Linked DNA regions of Oceanicoccus sp. KOV_DT_Chl. The protein of the gene in region 1 interacts with the protein of each later gene in a pairwise test. Links are inferred from orthologs where the notes say so. Each region holds a gene or a part of one and is shown on either strand. Other genes may lie near its edges.

Region 1 (3,619 bases):
TTCTAATGGTTTTGGCAAAATCTCCTGTATTTGGTTGCGTATTGGACGCAGGCGTTATCACCGCTTGTTCAAATGTTTGCAGATGATTGACTCTACCGGGGGCCACTCCCAACAAAATTTGTTGGCCAGCAACATCGACTAAAATAATTTTTTCACGAGTGCCCACTGACAATGCTGAAACGACTCGCATGGTTTGCCCGGTAAAGGCAGGGATAGCACCGAGGCGACGCATCAACCAGGCCACCAAAAATATAATGGCAACGACAAATAGCAAACCGCCAACAACTTTAATCGGATCAGCGGTAACTAAACCAGAACCAACAGCCGTCGATTTTTTTGCGTTATTGGCAGCATTGCTAGCAAGCAGAGATGGATACAAGGACGATTTTTTGAGATCAGGGTCGGCAGCTACTGCTGGTACCGAATCGGCAACCACACCCTCTGCTGATTTCACATTATCGGAAACGGACATAGCTGAAGGTTCATCAGCAGCCAGCTGGGTGCTTAGCACACTCAATAATAATGCCGTTAACCACTGTCGGCATAACATAGTAATTACCGTAACTTCTTAATGCGTTCTGACGGACTAATAACATCCGTCATCCGAATGCCGAATTTTTCATTGACCACAACTACCTCACCATGAGCAATCAACGTGCCGTTAACCAACACATCCAAAGGCTCACCCGCCAAACGATCCAATTCAATCACCGAACCCTGATTTAATTGCAATAAATTACGGATACTAATCTCGGTATTCCCCACTTCCATTGAAATTTTGATCGGGATATCCATAATGACATCGAGGTCCGGCGCACCTTCAACCGCCGCGGCAGAGGATGCACTAAATTCCGTCATCGGTGCTTTTTTGACGTCAGGTTCAGCATTGGCCTGCTCCAACATCGCATCAATATCATCCTGCCCGTCATCGCCCTGCTCTGACATTGCCGCAGCCCATTCATCGGCCATCTCGTCCTGGTTCACATCATTATCATCATCACTCATACTACTTCTCCGCAGATATTACTGCCGATTGATCACGGCTTTATACAACAGCCAATTGAAAGTTATTTACGCGGTATCCGGCCCAAAATTTGCAGCGCCAAATTACCTTTGGACTGCCCTAACTTTGAATGTAACAACGGCACACCATTCGCCGTTACCACTATTTTTTCAGGAATTTCTACGGGAATCACATCACCGACCTGCAAATCCATTAGATCCCTTACAGTCAATTCTTTTTCTGCAATACAACAGTCAATATCCACCGTTGCACTCATAATATCTTCACGCAATGACGTTACCCAACGGTCATCAACATCATCAACATCGGTCTGTAATCCTGCATCCAACGTTTCACGAATAGGCTCAATCATCGAGTACGGTAAGGTAATATGCATATCGCCACCTCCGCCATCTAACTCGACATGAAAGGTGCTCACTACGACAACTTCGCTGGGGCTAACTATATTAGCCATAGAAGGATTGACTTCCGCATTCACAAACTCAAATTCGATCGGCAGTATCGCCTTCCACGCCTCTTTCAAATCAACAAAAGCCTCGCGCAATACCATTTCTACAACACGCAACTCTGTGGGAGTAAATTCCCGACCTTCAATTTTAGCGTGCCGGCCATCACCACCAAAAAAGTTATCCACTAACTTAAAAACCAATTTGGCATCAAGAATTACCAAACCGGTGCCACGCAATGGGCGCATTTTGATCATGTTCAAACTAGTAGGTACATACAGCGTGTGTACATACTCGCCAAACTTTTGTATTTGAATACCACCCACAGCGACATCGGCAGTACGACGCAATAAATTGAATAAACTGATACGGGTGTAGCGAGCAAAGCGTTCGTTAATCATCTCCAATGTAGGCATGCGACCACGGACGATTCGATCCTGACTCGTCAGGTCATACGATTGCGCACTGCCATCCTCTACATCGGTCTCGGTATCGACATCACCTTCGTCGACACCGTGTAACAGCGCATCAATTTCATCTTGAGATAATAGATCTTGCACTTAGTTTGCTAACCTCTCGCCACTGCTACTGCATGACAAAGTTGGTAAATAGAACTTCTTCAATGCCGGTTTTACCCAGTTCCTGCTCCATAATGCCTTGCATCGCTTCCAGTACTTTTTGCCTCAACAGCTCTTTACCTTCTGCGGTTTGCAATTCCTGATAAACCTCACCACCCAATAACATAACCAAGCGGTTTTTAATTAGCGGCGAATGAATTTGCATGGCATTAAACACATCCATATCTCTGGTCAACACCGTCACTTCCACCTGTAAATATCGCTGCCGTCCTTTATCCGGGTAATTAACGATAAAAGCCGGTTTGATTGGGAAGTACATCGCCGGTGACGGTTTATTGTCAACTACGGCCTCCGCCACCTCTTCGTCAACCTCAAGCTCTTCACTGTCACTGGTATCAAAGAACCCCAGCATATAGAGCGTGCCACCCACGGTCGCAACCACCACCAACAGCGCTGCTACAATGATAATAATGAGCTTTACCTTAGGGTTTAACGGCTTCTTTTCTTTAACCCCAGCCCCTTCTTCGTTGTTTTCCTGATCTTCGTTATCTTCAGCCATGCCAAACTTCCGTCGCTAACGTGCGCCTAAACTCACTGGCAGCAAAACCTGTGCCAGCACCCATAAAATCAATAAATTAAATAAAAACAAAAAGTTATCTGAACAAAATAGCAGCGACTTGCTTTTGTCGCCTACCGCTAGAAGTGTAGCCTAGCGCACCCGCTTCAATAAGACTGCAGCTATAAAAAAGCCCTATAAAGGCAATTCGGTCTTATCAACTAATCGCCGCAGCACAAAGCTGGAATGCACACCAGTAACCCCTTCCAGAGTAGTGAGCTGCCCCAGCAAAAACTTTTCATAGTGCTGCATATCACGCACCATCACCTTCAATAAAAAGTCGGCACTCTGGCCAGTGACAATACTGCATTCAACCACTTCCGGAAACTCGGACACTTTTTCCTCAAAACGGGCAAATCGATCTGGAGTGTGGCGATCCATGGCAATACTCACCATTGCAGTTAGGTTCAAGCCCAGCGCTTCCGGGTTCAACAGCGTGACATGGCGGTCAATAATACCGGACTGCTCCAGCCGCTTTACCCGCCGCGAGCAAGGGGTAGGACTCAAACCTACTTGCTCGGCCAGCTCCAGATTACTAATCCGACCATTACGCTGCATCAGACTGAGAATATGTTTGTCGATACGGTCCAACTTGACTGTCATGCCACACCCTCACGCTAACAAATTAAAATTATATAGACAATTAATCTACAAAATATCACATTGTTAGATAATTAACTCTAGAAAATATTCATTATCTATAAAACTTGCACACATTCACTACCGCACCTTACTTATAATCATCACTCAACCGCAGGCTGGTTAATGCCTCACAAGGGCTACCGGATACCCGCTTCACAAGAGCGCCGCAGCCTGCGGTTGAATTTTTTACTCATCACCCGATAGCGAGCAAAAAAACATGAACCGCTTTGACCACCGTAAATACCAGCCCTTCCCCGCCATCCATAAGCCGGATAGACGCTGGCCCAACCAGGTCATCCAACAGGCACCGGAC
Region 2 (3,641 bases), on another replicon or contig:
AACACTGTTGAAATCGGCTTGCGCTCCAACGGGTTAATTAATTCAGCCTGCATATCCACGGTTTGTGTATTACCTAGCGGCCCTTTACCATCCAAAGGCCTACCCGCACCATCTATCACTCGACCTAATAATTCCATACCCGCTGGAATTTTATCGTCGCTACCAATAGGGACAACGCGTAAGCCGGGTTTTAAATGCGCAACAGGCTCGATTGGCATTAAAAATAATTTGTGCTCAGCAAAACCAACCACTTCAGCTTCTATACTTCGTTGGTCGGTATTCAAGATTAAACAGCGACAACCAATCGCCAGCTCCAGACCAACGACCTCAAGAGTCATACCTACTACTCGGACTAACTGCCCGGAAATATGGGGATGAGCAAGATGATGCTCAGAAAGCTGATACTGTGCCAAGCGATCAGTAAACGGACGACGCGGTTTAATAGCAGCCATAACATTCAAGCTTCATCATCAGCCGAGCCCAAACGCTGCTTGGCCGCTTGCGCCAACTCGGCGTAGCGACGCTCAACAATTTCATTCACTGCTTGCTGGAATTGCTCTTCCAAAGTGAAATCGACAACACTGTACTGGCTGCGAACTTGACAACCACCCGGCGTAAGATTTCGCTTGACCTGAAGCTGCCAATTAGAAGGGATTTCGTCAGGCTCCGCAGTTAATAATTTATGGTCCTGTTCACTCAAAAAAACAGTGATATTACTAGCGTCCATTGGCAGCATGGCGACGGCTTCAGTAACGATTTGCAAGATCTGCGAACTATCGATGGTTAATTCGCGTCGCAATACTGCCGATGCAATACAGGTCGCAACATTCATCAATGCCTGCTCGACTTCGTCATCCTGACCCGCTAAAAAATTATAAATTTCTGCAACCGCAGCCTGCAAACCTTGAGATTGTTTTTTTACCGTTTGGCTAGCTGCTTGCATACCTGCTTGATGGCCTTCAGCATGGCCTTTTTGATAACCCTCTTTACGCGCTTGCTCACTGACATCGTTGTAAGCCTGACTGGAAATTTCTTCAAGCTGTGCTGCAGTGATTGAACTATAAATAACTTCGTTTTTATCAACATTAATCAACTCACCACGAGGACCGCGGTTTTGTAGTTTTTCGACCTTAACGATCTGGCCATCCTTAACTTCAGGAATTTGCCAAGCGCCATAAGCACTGGATTGATTGGAAGGAATTCGCGTCACAAGTTACTACCTGGTTTACAAAAGATTGAGCATTGATTTAGAATCACGTTAATACCTTGGTTCAAGTATTAAACCATTTCTTCACCGCTACCACCCAACATTATCTCGCCGGCATCGGCCATGCGACGAGCAATAAGCAGAATTTCTTTCTGTGCACCTTCAACTTCGCTGAGTTTGACCGGCCCTTTGGCCTCCAAATCATCACGCAGTAATTCAGCAGCACGTTTCGACATATTGCCAAAGATTTTTTCCTGCAACTCTTCGTCAGAACCTTTGAGAGCAAGAATAAGCACTTCAGAAGAGACTTCGCGCAGCAACGCTTGAATTCCACGATCATCAACAGCTTTCAGGTTATCAAAGACAAACATTTGATCCTGAATAGTCGCACCCATATCCTCATCAATTTCTTTAATCGACTCCATCAATTCAGATTCAATACTGGTATCGAGGTTATTCATAATTTCGGCGGCCACTTTAGTACCACCCATCGCTTTAGCTTGTGAACCGGCGTTACCTGAGAATTGTTTTTCCAGAATGGTATTCAATTCTTGCAAGGCGGAAGGCTGTACCGCATCCAGTGATGCAACCCGCATGATAATATCCAGTCGCACTTTTTCTGGCAGGTTGGTTAATACTTCAGCGGATTGATCGCCATCGAGATGCGCAATAACAATCGCCTGAATCTGCGGGTGCTCATTGCGAATAATGTCAGCCACCGAACGCGGGTCCATCCATTTCAAGGTATCCAGACCACTGGTATTGCCACCCAAAAGAATACGGTCAACCAATGATCCCGCTTTGTCTTCACCAAGCGCTGCTACCAGCATATTGCGAATATAGCCATCCGAGCCCATCCCCAAGCCGGTGATATTACGCGCTTCTTCGAGAAAGTTGCCCATCACAAATTCAACGTGGCTCTGAGGCACATTTTCTAACGCCGTCATTGCAGAACCTATACGCTGCACATCTTTAGGGCCAAGATGCTTTAACACTTCTGCCGCCTCGGCCTCTCCCAGTGACATCATTAAAATCGCCGCCTGATCCAATGTGGTCAGATTAATCTTGGCTTTGTTTGCGTCGTTACTCACTCGATACTACCCACTTCTTCACTACTTGCGCCACTCGGCCAGGGTCATCAGCAATCAACCCTTTGACTGCATTGAGTTGCTGATCATAACTCTCACTGGGCCCAGTTAACATTAAACTATCACCTCCTGATAAAGTCACTGTTTCATCAGACAAATCGGCGCCTAAATCTCCCGATAATTCACCTAGCGCACGCTGCGCTTCCATCTCACGCATATTTTTGGAAGTATCAGTCAAACCCCGCATCGCCGGCCTCAGCACCAAAATCGCCATCAACAGTACAAACAAAAAACCGGCTAATTGCTTCACATAGCTAAACAGCTCAGGCTGCTGCCAAATGGGGACTTCTTCAAACGGCACTGGCTCAACTACTTCTTTAGGAATAAAAGCAGAATTAACGATATTGACACTATCGCCACGGGTCGCATCAAACCCTACGGCATCCCGCACCAGTGTCGCTAATTGATCCAGCTCCGCATCTGAAAGCGGCTCCGAACTCACCTCACCGGTTTCCGCATCAGTCGATGCGGCGTTATCAACTAACACGGCAACCGACAAACGATTTAACCGCCCTACCTGATGCCGCGTATGACTGATAGTGCGATCTAATTCATAATTACGAACTGATTGGCGGCGGCTCGTTCCTGCACTCGCTATACCACCCGCCCCCTCGCCAGGGCCCGCTTCTTCCGGTGCCTGCCCATCGGCCGGAGGCTGATTGCTCAACGCACCCGGTATCCCGCCAGCACCACCACTACCACGGGCCTCCTCAACGGTTTGTTCGCTGCGAATAGCGGGTAAGTCAGGGTTAAACAGCTCATCGGTTTGTTCTACTTGAGTAAAATCGATATCGGCACTGACTTCAGCACGAAACCGATCCGGACCTAACACAGGCTCCAATATTGAACTGATACGTTTAACTAAACGGGACTCAAGCTGGTGTACATAGTCCAGTTGCTTATTGGCCATCGCCATATCTTTATCGACATCAAAGTTGGACAGCAAGTTGCCGCGCTGATCAACTACCGTCACATTATCAATGGTTAACGCAGGAATACTAAAGGCCACCATATTGGCTACCGCTCGCACCTGTTCGCTGCTAAGCCCGTTACCGGTGTATAAATCCAGGAATACTGACGCCGTCGGCTTACGCACGTCGCGAATAAAGGCTGATGTTTTTGGCAGGGCCAAGTGTACACGGGCTGCCCTTACCGCTCGGATACTGGCAATAGTTCTTGCTAACTCCCCTTCAAGGCCACGCTTGAAACGCGCATTCTCCATAAATTGGCTAGTACCCAGCGGCTGCTCTTTATCGAGCATTTCGAAACCGAAGCTACCGTCAGGC

Evidence for each region.
Region 2: the proteins of fliM (region 1) and fliG interact in binary tests that used the Escherichia coli proteins (3 or more experiments, as listed by UniProt). The link is inferred for Oceanicoccus sp. KOV_DT_Chl from one-to-one orthologs.

The regions. Positions count from the first base shown.
Region 1 is NZ_FQLF01000007.1:203,148-206,766, forward strand. Bases 50-3,027 are described here. They hold fliM (flagellar motor switch protein FliM), read right to left. Parts: upstream 2,031-3,027; coding sequence 1,068-2,030; downstream 50-1,067. Other genes in these bases: fliO (flagellar biosynthetic protein FliO), read right to left, coding at 50-550; fliN (flagellar motor switch protein FliN), read right to left, coding at 556-1,005; UNITIG_RS22155 (flagellar basal body-associated FliL family protein), read right to left, coding at 2,056-2,607; UNITIG_RS22160 (Lrp/AsnC family transcriptional regulator), read right to left, coding at 2,800-3,027. In the rest of the region: more of fliO, read right to left, coding at 1-49; more of UNITIG_RS22160, read right to left, coding at 3,028-3,267; UNITIG_RS22165 (2-isopropylmalate synthase), read left to right, coding at 3,524-3,619. UniProt on the Escherichia coli protein: FliM is one of three proteins (FliG, FliN, FliM) that forms the rotor-mounted switch complex (C ring), located at the base of the basal body.
Region 2 is NZ_FQLF01000004.1:73,250-76,890, reverse strand. The notes cover bases 289-3,288. They hold fliG (flagellar motor switch protein FliG), read right to left. Parts: upstream 2,299-3,288; coding sequence 1,279-2,298; downstream 289-1,278. Other genes in these bases: fliF (flagellar basal-body MS-ring/collar protein FliF), read right to left, coding at 2,291-3,288; UNITIG_RS15825 (FliH/SctL family protein), read right to left, coding at 458-1,210. Outside these bases: more of fliF, read right to left, coding at 3,289-3,641. UniProt on the Escherichia coli protein: FliG is one of three proteins (FliG, FliN, FliM) that forms the rotor-mounted switch complex (C ring), located at the base of the basal body.